Linked DNA regions of Lujinxingia vulgaris. The protein of the gene in region 2 interacts with the protein of the main gene of each other region in a pairwise test. Links are inferred from orthologs where the notes say so. Each region holds a gene or a part of one and is shown on either strand. Other genes may lie near its edges.

What was found.
Region 1: the proteins of abc-f (region 2) and FRC98_RS17845 interact in binary tests that used the Escherichia coli proteins (3 or more experiments, as listed by UniProt). The link is inferred for Lujinxingia vulgaris from one-to-one orthologs.

Annotation. Positions count from the first base shown.
Region 1 is NZ_VOSM01000011.1:114,113-123,475, forward strand. The notes cover bases 5,071-8,513. They hold FRC98_RS17845 (2-oxoglutarate dehydrogenase E1 component), read right to left. Parts: upstream 8,175-8,513; coding sequence 5,271-8,174; downstream 5,071-5,270. Other genes in these bases: odhB (2-oxoglutarate dehydrogenase complex dihydrolipoyllysine-residue succinyltransferase), read right to left, coding at 5,071-5,123. Also shown: FRC98_RS17825 (hypothetical protein), read left to right, coding at 24-1,835; FRC98_RS17830 (group I truncated hemoglobin), read left to right, coding at 1,846-2,274; lpdA (dihydrolipoyl dehydrogenase), read right to left, coding at 2,358-3,752; more of odhB, read right to left, coding at 3,891-5,070; FRC98_RS17850 (F0F1 ATP synthase subunit B), read left to right, coding at 8,668-9,138; FRC98_RS17855 (F0F1 ATP synthase subunit B), read left to right, coding at 9,202-9,363. UniProt on the Escherichia coli protein: E1 component of the 2-oxoglutarate dehydrogenase (OGDH) complex which catalyzes the decarboxylation of 2-oxoglutarate, the first step in the conversion of 2-oxoglutarate to succinyl-CoA and CO(2).
Region 2 is NZ_VOSM01000003.1:333,185-342,083, forward strand. Bases 2,645-5,623 are described here. They hold abc-f (ribosomal protection-like ABC-F family protein), read right to left. Parts: upstream 5,141-5,623; coding sequence 3,149-5,140; downstream 2,645-3,148. Other genes in these bases: FRC98_RS08410 (penicillin-binding transpeptidase domain-containing protein), read left to right, coding at 2,645-3,050; FRC98_RS08420 (hypothetical protein), read left to right, coding at 5,345-5,623. Outside these bases: FRC98_RS08400 (tetratricopeptide repeat protein), read right to left, coding at 396-1,163; more of FRC98_RS08410, read left to right, coding at 1,722-2,644; more of FRC98_RS08420, read left to right, coding at 5,624-6,421; FRC98_RS08425 (HEAT repeat domain-containing protein), read right to left, coding at 6,551-8,416; FRC98_RS08430 (polyhydroxyalkanoic acid system family protein), read right to left, coding at 8,500-8,790. UniProt on the Escherichia coli protein: Genetic data indicate it may be involved in ribosome assembly or function.

The DNA.
Region 1 (9,363 bases), on a different replicon or contig from region 2:
GCGCGGTGAGTTCAGGAGCTGGTGTGAGAGAGGTCGCAACGATCCAGGGAGAAGATGCGGATCTGAAGGCGGCCCGCCACCGCGCCCGCCGCGTAGTCGTGGAGGTGCTGGAGAGCTACCTGCCGGCGCTCATCGGTGCACTGGCCGAGACGGGCCTGGGTGATGAGGGTCAGGCCGCGCGCATCGAGCGCCTGGTGGTGGCCTTTGAGGCGATGGAGGTGGTTGCGCAGCTTCAGGAGCGCGGCCGCCCGGTGCTCACCACCTTCGATGCGACGGGAGCAGGGGCGCTTAAGGTCAACGCGGCTCTGCTGATGGAGCTCTATCCGCCGGCGCTGGCCGATGCCTTTGCGCCCACGCTGGCGCAACTTCTCGGGCTCTCACCCACCCTGGTCTCATTGCTCTTACGCCTGCGCGACGACCAGCAGGTTCGCAACCTCGCCGGGCAGGCCGCTCGGCATGCGGCGGCGAAGCCGGTGGCCGCCACCAGAATTCCGGCGCTGGTGCGCTGGCGGCTGGCGCGTTTTGAGGCGCGTCATGCTGGGCTGATCGCCGGGTTGAGCGAGTCCGCGTCGAGCTTCGATACCAGCGGACGCGAGCCGCTGATGCGCGCGCTCGCGGCTGAGCCGAGGTGGCCGGAGTGGTTTGACGTGAGTGAGGTGCCCTACCTCCAGAACGCGGTCGAGGCGGCCAGCACCGCGCTGCAGACGACCCCCTGGGCACGCCACGCCGGCGCGCTCACCGAGATGTTGTGGGAGTGCGGCGGGGTGTCTCCGCGCTCGGCGCTGCGGCAGGCCGCGCGCACGCTGCGCACCATCCAGGGTGTGGATCAGGCGCGCGCGCTGCGCCTGGTCGCCGAGGTGCTCGCTGAGGGCGCCGCACCCCAGAGTGGCGAGCTTGAGGCCTGGCCCTCGTTTGCCGAGCTGGCGCAGGTCTGGCGCGATCTTCTCGACCAGGAGGCCCGCCACCTTGGGAGCTGGCGAGCGGCCTCTGGCCAAGATCTCTCGCTCAATGTCTTCGACCCACCTTCCGAGGCCACCGGCCTGAGTGAGCCCGCGAACCTCCCCTGGAGCACGCCCCTTTTATGCTGGTCGACGCGCGAGCGCGACGCCCTGCGCGATCTTCTGCGAGGGATGGAGCGGGCGTTGCAAGGTGCGGCTGCTCCGGTGCGCGCAGGGCAGCTCGGCGCGCGCGCCTTTGAGAAGCGCGCCCCGCTGGCCCAGGGCGAGCGCCAGCCCTGGCGCGTCGGCGTGCCTCGCCGCGTTCCGGCGGCCACCGCCGAGATGGAGGGCGCGATCGACGCGGCCTTTGCCGCGACGCGAGCCTCCATGAACGCGCGCTTTGCCAGCCTGAGCGACGCCGAAAAACAACGCGCCCTGAGCCTCGCCCAGGGGGCCTACAGCGGTTTTCTCACCCGCGCGCGTCAGATCTGGGAGCGACGCCTCGCGTCGGTGCGCGCCGGGAAGGCCGAGCGGGCCTTCGATGGTTTGATCACCGAGGTGGCGCGCTCATTGGGGCTTCCGCTGCTCATCGACGTCTTTGAGAGCCCTGCCCCCAACGCCCCGCTGGCGGCGATGCCTGTCTTTTGCGTGCCCACGATCTGGTCGGATCAGGCCGACTTCGCGCCGATCTGGCTCCCGATCGAGGTCATTGGTGAGTCGCTGGCCACCGCGCCGTTGCGCGTGCGCATGGTCACCTTGAGTCAGGGCGCGTTGCGCTGGGCAGGCGACCACAGCGTGCAGCCTGGCGAGCTGCGGAAGATCCCGACCGAGCGCCTGCTGGGCTCGGTGTATGAGGGCGCGTTGATGATGACGGTGCACCGCCGCGACATCGTTTAAGAGGTCAGTTATGGCAACGAGTAATCCGGGCTGGGATGTGATTGAGGAGGTCGGCGGAAGCGCGCGCATGGAGGCGTTGATGCGCGCCTTTTACGATCGCCTCTTCGACGATCTGATGATCGGCTTCTTCTTTGCGATGAGCGACAAAGAGGCGCTGATCGCCTCGCAGATCGACTATGTGCACGCGCATATCGGCAGCCGTCAGGGCGACTACCAGGGGCCGCCGATTCGGCAGGCGCACCAGAAGATGCCGATCCTCGTGGGCCATTTCGATCGTCGCCACCAGATCCTCATCGATGTGCTTGATCAGTTTGAGGTGCCGCCGCACGTGCGCGAGGCCTGGCTGGGCCTGGATCGGGCGATGCGCGATCTGGTCATTCGCCAGGGCGATCAGGCGCGCGAGGAGATGGGCTACGAGGTGTTTCGGCCCAAAGAGTAGCTCGCCACCCGGCGCATCCACGAAAAAAGCCCGCTCCCCCTGTGCAGGGGAGCGGGCTTTTTCACAGGCGGTGCGGCGTTGGCTCAAAGGTTGAGCGTGCGGCCATCCACATCCAGCGCTGCTTCTTTAATAACTTCGGCAAGCGTGGGGTGGGCGTGGCTGGAGCGCGCGATGTCTTCGGCGCTGGAGCCAAACTCCACGGCCACCGCCAGCTCGGCGATCAGGTCGCCGGCGCGCGGGCCGATGATATGCGCGCCCAGGATGCGGTCGGTCTCAGCGTCGGCCAGGATCTTCACAAAGCCTTCGGTATCATTGAGCGCACGGGCGCGGCCGTTGGCTTTGAAGGGGAACTTGCCGGCCTTGAATTTGATGCCGGCCTCTTTGAGCTGCTGTTCGGTCTTGCCCACCGAGGCGATCTCGGGGTGGGTGTAGACCACGTCGGGGATCGCGTCGTAGTTAACGTGCCCGGCGATGCCCTTGATGCGCTCGACGCAGGCCACGCCCTCGTGCTCGGCCAGGTGTGCGAGCATCGGGCCGGGGATCACGTCGCCGATGGCGTAGACGCCTTCGACCGAGGTCTCGTAGTGCGCGTTGACCTCGATGAAGCCGCGCTTGTTGGTCTCCAGGCCGATGTTCTCCAGGCCCAGGCCTTCGGTGTAGGGCTTGCGGCCCACGCCCACCAGCAGGCGGTCGCATTCGATGGTCTTGGACTCGCCCTTTTGCTCAAAGGTGGCGATGACTTTGCCGTCTTTGACTTCGGCGCCGGTCACTGCTGCGCCCAGCTCAAAGTCGATGCCCTGCTTCTTGAAGACGCGCTGCGCCAGGCGCGAGACGTCTTTGTCGGCGCGGCCGCCGAAGATCTCATCGAGGTATTCGATGACGGTGACTTTGGCGCCCAGGCGACGCCACACCGAGCCGAGCTCCAGGCCGATAACGCCGGCGCCGATGATCACCAGGTGCCCGGGGACTTCCTGGAAGTCGAGCGCGCCGGTGGAGTCGACGATGTACTCCTTGTCGAGTTCCACGCCGGGAAGCGTGATGGGCTTGGAGCCGGTGGCGATGAGGATGCGCTCGGTCTCCAGCGTCTCCACCGAACCGTCGTCCTTCTTCACCTCGACCTTTTTGGTGTCGACAATGGTGCCGTGGCCCTGGAAGGTGGCGATGTTGTTCTTCTGAAAGAGGCCGGCCACGCCGCCGGTGAGGCTGGCGACGACCTCGTCTTTGCGAGCGAGCATCTTCTTAAGGTCGAAGCTCACCTCGCCAATGATGATGCCGTGGTCGCCAAAATGATCTTTGGCCTCTTCGTAACGCTCGCTCGACTCGAGCAGCGCCTTCGACGGGATGCAGCCCACGTTGAGGCAGGTGCCGCCGAAGGTGGCGTAGCGTTCGACGACGGCGACTTTCATGTCGAGCTGGGCGGCGCGGATGGCGGCGATGTAGCCGCCGGGGCCAGAACCGATCACAACGAGATCATACATAGCAACAGCCTTTGTTCAGGGGCGTTGAGGTCATCGCGAGCGCGCCGATCGCGGGGGCGACCAGGCCATATGGGCGAAGAGGCCGGGGCGTGGGCCCCGACCTCTTAAGGTCGCGCTGGGAGCGCTGCTCGCCAGGGATCAGACTTCGAGCAGGATGCGCTCGGGGTTCTCCAGGCATTCTTTGATGCGGACCAGGAAGCTGACCGCCTCGCGACCATCGATGATGCGGTGGTCGTAGGAGAGGGCCAGGTACATGATCGGGCGGATCTCGACCTTGCCATCGATGGCGACCGGGCGCTCCACGATGTTGTGCATGCCCAGGATACCCGACTGCGGCGGGTTGAGGATGGGCGTGGAGAGCATCGAGCCGTAGATGCCACCGTTGGAGATGGTGAAGGTGCCACCCTGCAGCTCAGGCAGCGTCAACTTGTTGTTGACGGCCTTGTCGACGAGTTTGCCCAGCTCCTGCTCGGTCTGCGCGAAGCTGTATTGGTCGGCGTTCTTGAGCACCGGCACCACCAGCCCGCGGCCACCGCCGACGGCCACGCCGATGTTGTAGTAGTTCTTGTAAACAACATCGTTGCCGTCGATCTCGGCGTTGACCGAGGGGAAGGCCTTGAGCGCTTCGATCGAGGCTTTGATGAAGAAGGACATGAAGCCCAGCTTGATGCCGTACTTCTTAACGAAGCGATCCTGGTACTGCTTGCGCAGCGCCATGATCTCGGTCATGTCGACTTCGTTGAAGGTGGTGAGCATCGCGGCGTTGTGCTGGGCTTCGACCAGGCGGCGCGCCACGGTCTGGCGCAGCTTGCTCATGGTCACGCGCTCTTCGAGCGCGCCCTGATCAACGGCGGGGCGAGAGGCTTCCACGGCTTTTTCGGCTTCGGCTTTCTTGCTGGACTTGCCGCCATCTTTGATGTGCTCGAGCACATCGCCCTTGGTGACGCGTCCGCCCGGGCCGGTGCCCTTGATGTCGGCCAGCTTCAGGTTGTTCTCTTCGACCAGGCGCTGAACCGCCGGGCCAACCTTATCGTGGTCGGCGCCGTCGCCCTCGTCGGAGGCCGCGGCAGCTTTGGGGGCCACGTCAGCCGAGGCCTCAGCTTTGGTGTCGCCGGCGTCGCCGCCTTTGGACTCGCCAGGCTCGATGTCGGCGATGACATCGCCCGGGTTAACGGAGTCATCGATGGCAAAGCGCAGCTTCTTGATGGTGCCTGCGACCGGCGCGGGAACCTCGACGGTGATCTTGTCGGTCTCCAGCTCGGCAATGATCTCGTCTTCTTCGACGAAATCACCTTCTTTTTTCAGCCATTCAGCGATGATCGCCTCGGTGACAGACTCACCAAGGGTGGGGACCTCTACGGGTACGCTCATGTAAGGCCTCGTAGGCGTGCAACGTAAGAACTAATAGTACAGGGGCTCACTAACACAACATGGATCGGCGAAGCGCAGCCTCGCCGCGCCCAAGGGGTTACCAGACCTGGGCGCTGAAACACAAGCCCGCCGGGGGCTTGTCGGGGTTTAATCGAGGGTCTCGGCGAAGGCTTTGGTCACCAGCGCGCGCTGCTCAAGCTCGTGGCTCTCGTAGGCACCGGTGGCCGGGCTGGCGCTGGCCACGCGTCCGACGTAGGCCGGAAGCGGATCGGCACCGAAGAGCTCGATGAGACGCGGGAAGATGTAGTGCCAGGAACCCATGTTCTTGGGCTCTTCCTGGACCCACACGATCTCGCGGGAGTTCTTGAAAGGCGCGACCGCGTCCTGAAGAAGTTTGCCTTCGAGCGGGTAGAGCTGCTCGACGCGCACGATGGCGACATCGTCGATGCCCTGCTCGGCGGCGTAGTCGCAGAGGTCGTAGTAGACCTTTCCGGAGCAAAGCAGCACGCGGCGGACTTTCTCGGTGTTCACCGACTCGCGCGTCTCTTTGAGGATGGGCTGGAAGCCCACGGTGGTGAAGTCCTCCATGGGGCTGACCGCGTCTTTGTGGCGCAGCAGGCTCTTGGGGCTCATCACGATCAGGGGCTTGCGCGCGCTGTGCAGCACCTGGCGGCGCAGCGCGTGGAAGTACTGCGCCGGCGTGGTCATGTTGCAGACGTACATATTGTCGCCGGCGCAGAGCTGGAGGAAGCGCTCCAGGCGAGCGGAGGAGTGCTCCGGGCCCTGGCCCTCGTAGCCGTGGGGGAGGAGGAGGGTGAGCGCGCTGAGGCGCTTCCACTTATCTTCGCCGGAGTTGATGAACTGGTCGATGATGACCTGGGCGCCGTTGACGAAGTCGCCGAACTGCGCCTCCCAGAGCACGAGCGCGTCGGGGGAGTCGAGGCTAAAGCCGTACTCAAAGCCCAGGACCGCGTTCTCGGAGAGGGTGGAGTTGTAGATCTCGATGGAGGCCTGGTCTTCCTTGAGGTTGCGCAGCGGCCAGTAGCCTTCACCGGTCTCGGTGTCGAAGAGGGCGGCGTGGCGGTGGCTGAAGGTGCCGCGGATGCAGTCCTGGCCGGTCATGCGGATGCGCGTGCCGTTGATCAGCAGCGACGCAAACGCCAGCGCCTCGCCAGTGCCCCAGTCGGCCGGGGCCTCGCCAGATGCGACCTGCTCGCGACCTTTGAGGAAGCGGCGCAGCGTGCGGTGCACGTTGTGGCTCTCGGGGACTTCGGTGAGTTTGCGGGCGAGCTCTTTGAAAAGATCTTCATTGATGGGCGCGTCGTTTCCGGCGCCGGCTTCGAGTTCGCCGCCGTGGTACGGCGTCCACAGCCCGTCGAGGCTGCTGATGGACTTGCGCTGGGGCTGCTCGCGCACCTCTTTGAAGACTTCGCCGTAGTAATCCATGCGCTCGTTCCAGACCGCCTCGGTCTGGTCGGCGCTCATGATCTGGCGCTCGATGAGGCTGTCGACGTACTTCTCGCGCACCGGCTTGGAGCTGTCGATGGCGCCGTACATCTCAGGCTGGGTGAAGCGGGGTTCGTCGCCTTCGTTGTGGCCGTAGCGGCGGTAGCAGACCAGGTCCACGATGACATCTTCGCCAAAGCGCTGGCGGTACTGCATGGCGAGCTTCATCACGCGCACGCAGGCTTCGGGGTCGTCGCCGTTGACGTGGAAGATCGGCACTTCCAGCATCTTCGCCACGTCGGTGGCGTAGGTCGTGGAGCGGCCGTCTTCGGGGTTGGTGGTGAAGCCGATCTGGTTGTTGATCACCACGTGGATGGTGCCGCCGACGTTGTAGCCTTTGACGCGCGCCAGGTTGAGCGACTCGGTCACGATGCCCTGGCCGGAGAAGGCTGCGTCGCCGTGCAGGAGCAGCGGCAGGAGCTTCTGGCGGGCGGCCTCGGTGCCCAGGCGATCTTGTTTGGCGCGCACGCGCCCCAGGACCACCGGGTTCACAAACTCGAGGTGGCTGGGGTTAAAGCAGAGCGAGAGGTGAACGGTCTTGCCGTTGCGCGTGGGGTGATCGCTGGAGAACCCCATGTGGTATTTGACGTCGCTGCTGCCGACGTACTCCTCGGGGGTCTGGACTTTTTCGAACTCCGAGAACATCGCCTCAGCGGGCTTGTTCATGATGTTGTGGAGCACGTTGAGGCGACCGCGGTGGGCCATGCCCACGACGACCTCTTCGACGCCGGAGTCGGCGGCCTCTTCGAGCATGAAGTCGAGCATCGGGATCAGCGACTCCCCGCCGGTGAGCGAGAAGCGCTTGGCGCCGACGTACTTCTTATGCAGGAAGGTCTCAAAGGCGTCGGCGTCGACGAGCTTTTTGAGGATGTGCGGGCCGTCGGCGGCGACATCGAGCGGGGCGTAGTCGTTGCGCTCGATGCGATCGCGCAGCCAGGTGCGGGACTGGCTGCCCGGCATGTTCTGGTATTCGACGGCGATGTGGCCGCAATAAAGATCGCGCAGGCGCTGGAGAAGATCGCCCAGGGTCACTTCGCGGGAGCCGAAGAGGGGCTCGTAGTTGACCTTCGCCTTAAGATCGCCGGAGGTGAAGCCGTAGAGCGAGGGCTCAAGCTCCGGGGGGGCGGGGCGGCGCGGACGATCGAGGGGATCGATCTTCGCGATCAGGTGACCGTGGAGGCGGAAGGCGCGCACGATCGCCTCGACGCGCGCGGCAAACCCCTCGGTGCGGCCGGGAGCCTTCACCGTGATCCCTTCGGCCTTATCCACCCAGACCGCCTCGCCACCCAGATCCCGGGTGGGGACGCGGGCCGGCTCAAAGATCGAGCGGGGCTTGAAGTGGGGGGCGCCACTGTTGACCGGGGCGTCGCCGCCAAAATACTCCTGGAAGATCGGCTTCCAGCTCGGATCGACCGAGGAGGCGTCTTCCAGGTACTGGCGGTAGAGATCCTCGATAAACGCGAGGTTCTCCCCGGTAAATTGGCTGTCGGAGGCGGTGGGCCGGGGCGAGTTGGGTGCTTGCTCGTTGGAGTCTTTCACGGTCATCAACTTCTGAAGGACAAAGGATGCAAGTCGAGCGGCCTGGTCGTGTCCCATAACGACCCGGGCGCGAAGCTATTTCTCAGAGCTTGGAAGAGGTGGCGAGCAGGGCTCCCCGGAGGGGGAGAAAGCCGGGCAAATGGCAGGTCGGTCCCGGCGCAGATGTGGAGCGATCGGTGGGGCGCGTCGGATGCGGCGCGCGGGGTAGCCAGCAGCAATAAAGAGATGAGAGGCGCACATCAAGGATCGGGTGCAGGTACCGGGTTTAAAAAAAGCGCCCCGAGGGCGCCTGATCATTACAATAACGATGGGACCAACGCGGTCAAGAAAGATCGCGGCAGAAATGGGGCCAGCCGGCTTGCGCAGCCCCCGGGAGATGCCTTCCTTGACACCTTTGAAAACACCGTGTTAAAGCCGCGACGGTTTTCCCGCAAAACGGCCAAGAGGGCCAGAAATAAGGCGGGAAGCGCAACTTCCCGCTGACTTAAAAGGCGCCACGATGATCGATGTAATGACCGCTTCAAGTCCGCTGCTCGTCGCAGCGGTTGCGATCGACATAGACGGCACGCTCTTCGTTCAGATGGGCGCGTTCTTGCTCGTCTTTGTGATCCTGAACTTCGTCCTGATCAAGCCCTACCTCAAGACGGTGGAAGCACGCGAAGAGAGCGTGCAGGGCTCCTCCGAAGAGGCCGGTGAGATGGACGCACAGGCCGCCGTGCTCACCGCTTCCTACGATGAGAAGCTGAGCAAAGCGCGCCGCGAGGCCCAGGATGTGCGCGAGTCCCTGCGCAATCAGGGGCTGGCCGAGCAGGACGATATCCTCGAAGAGGTGCGCGAGGAGCTCGGCGGCAAGCTGGCCGAAGAGCGCAAGGTGATCGAGGATCGCGTGGTTGCGGCCCGCGCCGAGATCGACGAGCGTGCCCGTGCGCTGGCCGAGGCGATGGTTCAGAAGGTGCTCCCGCAGGGATAAGCCGTTGAGCGCGCGTCTTTCTAAGGACGGCGCGCCCACTCCTAAGTTAGTCAGGACAAGAACATGACTTCGAAACTTCTTCGCGTGGCGGGCTCCCGGCGGGCGATCTTTGTGCAGGTGCTTGTGCTCCTGGTGTGCGTGAGCGCGCCTGCGTTTGCGGCGGCTTCCGGTGAGGGCCACGGCTTCCCCTGGAAGTACTGGTTTACCGGCATCTTCAACCTGCTG
Region 2 (8,899 bases):
ACCGGGCGCAAACAGGCGCCCGACACGGCGGCGTTCCCGGAGCGAACGCAAAAACAAGACGCCCGGGCCACGGTATGTGGTCCGGGCGTTTTGTCGTTTATGCCTGAGGAGCTCACCGCAACATCTTCGTGAGATGAAGGGCGGATTGAAGACATTGGGGAAGAACTATTGTGAAAACGCGAGCAGCCCGAGAGGTGGCGATCCTATATCGACGTGGTCGGGATTGTGTGGGCTCAACTGGCGCTCCATATTTATGAGTTAACATAATATACACTATCGGACGTTAAGGGTTTGGGAAAAGAGAGGGGCGCAGCCCGGAACCATTGGATACCTTTGATGTGTTCCAGGCTGCGCCCCGCTCAGGTCTTTATCGACCTCAATGTCCAACGCGTGTTTCAGGACGGCTTAAGCTTGTCCATAAGTTGTGCGAAGAAGCCCTTTTTCTTGTTCTTGCGCATCTCCATCAGCCGCAGGTGGCGTTTGGCCTCCACGTTGCGGGGGTTGTGCTGCATGGCCTGATGAAAGAGCCCCTCGGCCTCCCGGGTGCGCCCGAGCCCTTCGGAGACAACGCCCATAAAGGTCAGAAGCCAGTCGCGGTCGGGGAGCTCCATGCTCAGCGCGTCGAGCTCTTTGAAGATCTCCTGAGCGCGGCTGCGGTTGAGTGGCGTGCCCTCGGCGTTCTTCTGGATGAGCAGGTATTCGGTGTAGAGAAAGTGCGCCTTGTACTCGAGGTCGTCGACGTTGTTTTCGCTGGCGATCTTGAACTGCTCGTGGGCGCCGGCGTGAGCGCCGGTCTCGAGCATCTTCTGGCCTTTGCGAAAAGCGTTCTCGGCGGTGAGGATCGAGCTGATGTCGGTGTTGGCGCCGGAGAGCTGAAGATCGTACTCGGCGCGCTTGTCCGGGTCGGTGAGCACCTGGTGGGCGGTGTTGATCGTGGCGAAGATCTCCTGGACGAGCTTCTTGTCGTCACCAAGCTCGTGGGCGCTGAAGCGGTCGACGTGCCACTTCTTGGCGAGCTGGCGAAACTCTTTGGTGGCCTGCTGCTTGATGATCGCGTCATCGAGCCCACTCTGAAGTCCCAGAAGATCGTAATAGCTGGTCTCGGCGAGGCTCTGGTGCATCTGCCGAATCTCGCGACGTACGGCTTCGGTATCCTGACTCATAGTGGGGGCTCCTCAAGGGACAAAGTCCGCCAAAAATGGCGGTCTGACGGCGAAATCAAGCGCCCGAAGTCTACTCAATCGCGGGCATAGTGACAACGCGGATGCGGCTCGCGACGTACGCCAACGCAAAAGCCCCCGCAGCGCGAACGCTGCGGGGGCTTCTGAGAGTGGCTACGCAGGGACTTGAACCCCGGACCTAGCGGATATGAGCCGCTCGCTCTAACCAGCTGAGCTACGTAGCCTTGATGTTGTCTGCGATGTTTTCACCGCCGACGTGGCGCAGAGAAATAGGGCCTTTGAGGGGGAACGTCAAGACTGTTTTTGCAGTCTCGGTGCAATTTTTCGCCCTGCCCCCATAAATTCCGCCGAGGAAATTGACACTGAGCCGATCCCGGGTACAACGGAAGTCCCCGTTTGGGCACAGAAAATTACAAATTCACTTCATTCACACTCTATCGGCGACGCTTTATGAAAAAGCCAATCTCAGGACGAGATCGCGTCTGGACCACGATGGTCACCACCGCCGCGCTAACTTTCGGGGTCGTAGGAGCGACCGTGATGACTGCTGGGGCCAGCCCCCCGGTGCAGGAAGTTGAGCGCGCGCAGCAGGTGGCCGAGCGTGCCGCGGCGGCCGACGGCGCGGTACGCACGTTGCGTCTGAGCGCGGCGCGTGAAGAAGCGCGCCAGCAGGCTCGCCAGCGCGCGGAGCGCCTGGTGGGTGTGGCCAGCGCCTTTGAACCGGTGACCTTCCCGGCGCTTCCGGATAACTGGGTTGCTGCGGGCCTCGACATCTCCAAAGCGGAAGTTGTGGGCGATAAGCTGGTGCAGACGCTTCCCAGCGGTGCGCGCGTGGTGCTGACGCTCGATCCGGAGCTTCAGTCCTATCTGGACCAGATGCTTCAGGCGAACCTCGTGCCTCATGGTGGCGTGGTGCTCATGGAGCCGCATACCGGCCGGGTGCTTGCGATGGCCGAGAACTCGCGTCGCGGTGAGGAGTACGACAACTTCACCCGCCAGGCTCAGGCGCCATCGGCATCGGTCTTTAAGATCGTGACTGCCGCGGCGCTCATCGAGGGCGAAGGCGTCGATCCTCATCAGGAGGTCTGCTACCACGGGGGCACCCGCGGTTTGACCGTACGCAACATCGAGGGGAGCCCGCGGCTGGATAACCGCTGCAACGATCTCGAAGGTGCCCTGGCGTGGTCGATCAATTCTCTGATCGCCAAGCAGGCGTATAAGAACATCTCGGCCGACGAGCTGTTGGCCTGGGCGGAGCGCTTTGGCTACAACCAGGAGATCCCCTTCGAGCTGCCGGTGCAGATCAGCGAGGCCTACCGGGTGGACGATCCGCACGAGCGTGCTCGGGCGGCGGCCGGTTTCTGGCACTCGCATTTGAGCCCGATTCACGGCGCGATGATCGGGGGGGCTATGGCCAACGATGGCGTGATGATGCGCCCCACCCTCATCGATCGCTATGAGGCGCCCGACGGCACGACGCTCTATGAGTTTGAGCCGCAGGTCTTCCGCGAGGTGATGACTCCGGAGACCGCGCGTAAGTTGAGCCAGATGATGGTGACCACGGCCGAGCGTGGTACGGCGCGCCGCTACTTCGGTCATAACCGACTCTTCCCCAATTCGGTGGAAGTCAGCGGCAAGACGGGCACCCTCTCCAACCAGGATCCCTTCCTGCGCTTTACCTGGTTTGTGGGCTTTGCTCGCCATAAAGAGTGGGACGACGACCGCGGCGTGGCCGTGGCCGGCCTGATGGCCAACGACCCGGCCTGGCATCTGGTGGGCCCGCAGGGCGCCAGCGAAGGTCTGCGACGCTACTACCAGCTGGCCCGGGAACGTCGCCAGAACGTCGATGAGGCCGTCGCCTCGCGCTGAACCGCGTTGAGACGTTTTCAGAACAAAGAAAAGGCCGGCTCCTTCGGGAGTCGGCCTTTTTTGCGTGATGCGAGCACGATGCGGGGCGTGTGCGTCTCTCAGGTCTCGCGAACGGCCGACTCCTCCTCGGCGTAGCGTTGTTCGATCGCCTCGACGGCTGCGCCCAGCTCTTCCCAGGCCATGAGCACCTCGGTGAGTTCTTCTTCCACGGCGTGGAAGCGCTGGTTGATGCGTGCGACCTCGTCGCCGGCCTCATACGTGGCGGGATCGGCAAGTTTTGCCTGCAACTCGCTATGCTCGGACTCCAGCGTCTCGATCTTCTCTTCGAGCTTTTTGAGTTTTGCACGCAGCGTGCGGGTCTCGGCGTCGCGGCGTTTGCGGATCTCGGCCAGCGCGCGGCGCTGATCTTTGCGGGAGACGAGCGGTCCATCCTGCGCCGGTGCGGCTGCCCCCGCGCTGCTCACTCCCCCCTGCCCCGGCTCACCCCCTTCCAACTCCTGCGTTCGCCGCCATCGAAACTCCTCGTAGGTGCCCGGGTAGACGTTGAGTTTTCCGGCTTCGACGAGCACGACTTTGTTGACGACCTCATTGAGAAAATAGCGGTCGTGGCTGATGACGCAGAAGGCGCCCTCGAAGTTCTTGAGCGCGTGCTCCAGCACCTGGCGCGAGGAGATGTCGAGGTGGTTGGTGGGCTCATCGAGGAGCAGCACGCCGGCGGGCTCAAGCAGCATCTTCGCCAGCGCCAGTCGGCCCTTCTCCCCGCCGGAGAGCACGGAGATGGGTTTGTGAACATCGTCGCCGCTGAAGAGGAAGGCGCCGAGGATGGAGCGCACGCGGCTGTGGGACTCCATCGTGGCGCTGGCTTCCATCTCTTGAAGGACGGTGCGGCGAAGATCGAGCTGGTCGACCGAGTGCTGCGCAAAGTAGCGCAGCTGCACTTTATGCCCCTCAATTACCTCGCCATCATCGGGGGGAAGGCGTCCGGCGAGCATCTTGAGCAGCGTGGTTTTGCCGGCACCGTTGGGGCCGACGAGCGCGACGTGGTCGCCGCGTTCGAGCACGAAGTCGACGCCTTCGTAGATGATGTTATCACCAAAGCGCTTGGAGACCTGGCGGGCCTCCAGTGCGACTTTGCCGATGCGCGGCGGCGCGGGAAACTCAAAGCCGATGGTGGCCTGATAGTCGGGCGGGACGACGATGCGTTCGATCTTCTCGAGCTGTTTGATGCGGCTCTGCGCCTGGCGGGCTTTTGTGGCTTTGTAGCGAAAGCGCTCGATGAAGTCTTCGATCTGCGCGATCTCTCGGGCTTGTTCGGCGGCCTGGGCCACCAGGCGCTCGCGGCGCTCGCGGCGCTCCTTGATGAAGTAGTCGTAGTTGCCGTTGTAGAGGTGCACCTGCCCGCCGCTGAGTTCGGCGATGGTGTCGACCAGGCGGTTCAGGAAGTAGCGGTCGTGGCTGATGACAATGATCGTGCCCTCGTAGCCGCTCAAAAACTTCTCCAGCCACTCGATGCTCTCCAGGTCCAGGTGGTTGGTGGGCTCATCGAGGAGGAGGACTTCGGGGCGAAAGAGAAGCAGTCGCGAGAGGAGCGCGCGCATCTGCCAGCCCCCCGAGAAGGTCTGGATGGGGGCGTCCATTTCATCATTGGAGAAACCCATACCTGCGGCGATCTCGCGAGCGCGGCTGCGAAACTCGTAGCCGCCGCGAACCCGAAACTGCTCCTGAAGATCGGCGTAGGCGGCGCTGGCCTGCTCGGAGCTCTCACCGCGCGCGAGCGCCTCTTCGGCCTGCTGAAGATCGCGCTCCATGTCGAGCAGGTCCTGGCGTCCTCCGAGCACAAGATCGAGCACGCTGCCCTGCTCTTCGACGGCGAGCTCCTGAGGCAGGTAGCCCACGCGAACACCGCGCGGTTGAATGACCTCGCCACTGTCGGCCTCTTCCTGACCGACGATCACGCGGAAGAGGGTCGTCTTTCCGGCGCCGTTCGGTCCGACAAGGCCGATCTTCTGGCCGGGTGAGAGCTGCCAGTTGAGGCTCCGAAAGAGCTCGTCGCTGCCGTAGGCTTTGCTGATGTTATCGAGACGAATCATAGAGGCTTCTCCGCGAGGATGTTGCCGCGAGGTATACCGATGACGCGCGTCGGGGGCAACGTCGCAGGCGGCGGGCGCCGTCGGCAAATTGACACGGATTTTGGCGCGCTGGTATCGTCGTGACCACCTCCAGGATGATCACCTCCGGGCTCGGGGGGCCGCACCGTGCGCTCCGATCCGGGTAATCTACGCCCAGGAACAACGATGAAACGATGGTTCTCTGGCATCTTCGCCATGATGATGTGCAGCGCCCTGCCCCAGGCCTATGCGCAGGACGCGCCGGACGCACCCGCTGAGGTTGTGGTGCTGCGTTTTGCCAACTCCGAGGTCGACCAGGCGGTGATGGACCGCTTCTACACCGAGCTCCACGACGCGCTGGAGGCAACCGAGGAGATGACGCTCGCCCCCGGCGGTGAGGTCACCATCGATGACCTTGTGATGATGGGCGGGTGCAGCACTCCGGATGCGGCGTGTCTGGCGGGACTGCAGGATTTTGTGGCGGGTGAGCGGCTGGTCTACGGCTCGATTCAGCGCAGCGAAGACGTGCACATGTTCTCGATGTACCTCTTCGACTTTAAGACGGGGGAGTTTCTCCAGCGCATCGAGGAGAAAACCTTGAGAGGCGACGATGCCTGGGTGGCCCGGGGGTTGCCGGCGGTGGTCGAACATTTTGTCTGGGGCGAAAGCGCCGAGGTGCAGGTTGAGGTCGGCGGCGGCGCGGACGTGGAGGTGCGGCTCGATGGCGAGGCGGTCGGCCAGGGCTCGCAGACGCTTAAGGACGTGGCGCCGGGTGAGGCGGTCATCAGCGCGAGAAGCGAAGATGGCGAGCAGCTCATTGAGCGTGTGATTCTTCGTCGGGGTGAGAACCCGGCGGTTTACTTCACGTTTGAGAACGCGATCGATGAGGCGCCGGCGGTGGCGTCCAGCGGTTCGTTGTTGCCCGGCGTGGGCCTGGCGGCGCTGGGCGTGGCCGGGGTGGTCGTGGGCGTTGTGGGGCAGTCGCAGCTGGGAGGGCTTGAGGCCGATGCTGAGGCGCTCGTTGCCGGCCGAAGTGCCATCTCCCCGGGGCAGGTCTCCCGGGCCGAAGAGTTGCAGTCGCAGATGGACCGGGCGCATACGATGCGGGTCATCGGCTTCTCGGCCGGCGGGCTGGCGTTGGCCGCCGGGGGTTACCTGATCGTGCGCGCGCTGGGTGCTGCCGACGATGAGCGTGACGGGCTGAGCTGGGACGTCGGCGTCAATGCCGACTCCGTCGGCGCCAGCGTGCGCCTGGACTTCTAAGGGCAAAATACCCGCGCACGCATGGTGCGTTAGCAGCGGGCAACGGCTTGCAGCGACTATAAAAACGCCCGCCTCGCATATGCGCGAGGCGGGCGTTTTTTGTTTTGCTGTCTCAGACTGGCGCGTTGCTCAGTCGATGCGTGCGAGACCGTACGCTGCGATGGCGCGCATCAGCGGGTTGTCGCGGCCGAGATAGCCCCGGAAGGAGGCTTCGAGGTCGGCCTGCCCTTCACGCGCGAGCGCCCAGGCGGCCACAATCGCGGCGGGCTCTTCGCCGAAGAGGCGCACGACGCTCTCCAGCGTGGCGGCGATCTTTGCGTCACCTGAGCTTGCCAGCTGGTAGACGAGCTCGGCGCGAACTTCCGGGTTGAGGCCGGCCGAGGTGGCGAGCTCTTTGGCCAGCGGCAGCAACGTCTCGCGGTAGCGCTCAAGCTGGGCGATCGCGGCCTGGCGCACGCGCGAGGAGCTGTGGTTGAGCATCGCCGTGTAGAGGCTCTTGCGCACCTCAGAGCTGAGCTCCTGAGGGTTGAGCGCGTCGGTGAATTGCTGCGGCGGGTTACGAAGCGCGGTGCTCATGTGGCGCTGCGCAGACTCCGGCGCGAGCTTGAGCAGCCCCACAAAGGCGTCCCACTGCACATCGAGGTTGCGGTCGCGCAGGAGCATCTCCAGAGCCTGCGCGGCCTCCGGCACACCGGTGTTGATCAGCGATGCGACGAGCTGGCGCTTGACCTCCGGATCCTGGTCGGTGGTCAGAAAGCGCATCACCTGAACCGAGCCGCGATCTTTGATGTTGCCCAGCGCCTCGACGGCAGCGAGGCGAATCTCTTTGTCGCGCTCATTGGTGACCGCGCGGCGAAGGCCGGTGAGGGCTTCGGGGTTGGCGATCTGGCCGAGGCCGCGCGCGCTGTGCAGGCGGATCTCGCGCTGACCTTCAAAAAGTCCGCGGCCCAGATGCTCGAGGGCCTCGGCGCGGCGCGTCAGCCCCAGGGCCTGCACGCCGACAAGACGCTTGTCGAACTGGTCGCTGCGGAACATCGCGACGAGCTCCTGGTACACGGCGTCATCGCCCGTGATGGCGGCGAGCTGGTAGAGAAGTTCGCGATCGCGCTGATCTTCGGTGGCTTCAATCAGCGGACGAATCTCATCGAGGCGCACGCGGGCGCGATGCTCCACGAGGAAGCCGAGAATCTCGGCGCGATCGGCGGGCTCAAGCGTCGCGGCGTGCTTGAAGAGCGGCGCGGCGCCCTTGTCTTCGCCAAGGCGCACAAGCTGGCGAGCGGCCTCGCGTTTGACCGCCTCGTCGCGATTATCCAGGGCCTTCTCCAACACCTCAACGAGCTCCACACGGGAGTCGGGCTTGTCGAGGAAGGCGGCGGTGATGGTGGTGGCATCCTTGCGAACGCCGGCGTCGCGGCTGCGCAGCATCTGCTCGGCAAACGTCAACGCTTCGGGCCGCGCGCTGTAGACGGTGGCCACGCGGGCGTCTTCGCGACGCTCGGCGTTGGTGCTGGTGAGCGAGTCTTGCAGCATGCCGTAAAGGTCGCCGCTCTGCTGGGCCAGATAACGAAAGACATCGCGGCGGGTGGCGGCGTCAGCCTCATCGAGTGTGGCTGCCAGCAAGGTCTTCTGGACCGACGCCGGCAGCGCAAAGACGAGCTCGCGGAGGTGGGCGTAGGTCGTGGCGCTCTCTTTGAGGATGGACGCGCTGTAAGCGGTCGCGCTGCGATCGCCGGAGAGCATCAGCGCAAGGCCCACCGCCAACTTCTCCCGCTCGGCTTCAGCGCCCTTTTTGGCTTCCAGCTCACGGCGTCCGGCGCGGTCGGCGGTCTCACCCAGGGTGAGCAATGCGGCCATGCGCACCTGAGGATTAGCGTCCTCCTGGAGCTGCTGCGCGAGCTCGCGCGCTTCATCGCCGAGCTCGGCGGCGTAGCTCGCCGGCGCCGGTGCTACAATCGCGGTGGCCGTCATGGCGGTCAGAGCGTGTTTCCACTTCATCGCTGCGTCCTTTCCAAAAAGTGCGCTCAGACAAAAGCGCCGACCGGTGAAGGTCGGCGTCTTTCACTGGCACAGAGGGTGTCTTAGCCAAAGTATTCGGTCATGCGGGAGAGGATGCGCCCCTCTACTTTGCCCTTGAAGGGGCGAGTGATGAGGCTCAGATCGATGTCGATCATCACATCGGACTCGGTCACCTGGAACTGGCCGGTGAAACCTTTGCCTTTGATCTTGGCGTGCGACTTGTCGTCGTTCCAGCTGATGTTGTTGACCAGCGCGGGGAACTCACCCTCGATGTCGGCGACGATGCCGTGGACTTTGGCTTTGGCTTCTTCGGGGTTCATACCGTGGGGGCGCTTGATGGAGATATCCGACATAGGTCTGGCTCCTGGTCTGGCGAGTCGGCAAGGTGCCGGCTCGTCATGGGTTGGATGGCCGAAGTGGCCAGAAATTCAAACGTAAGGCGCGCAGACGGTAGCAACCGGG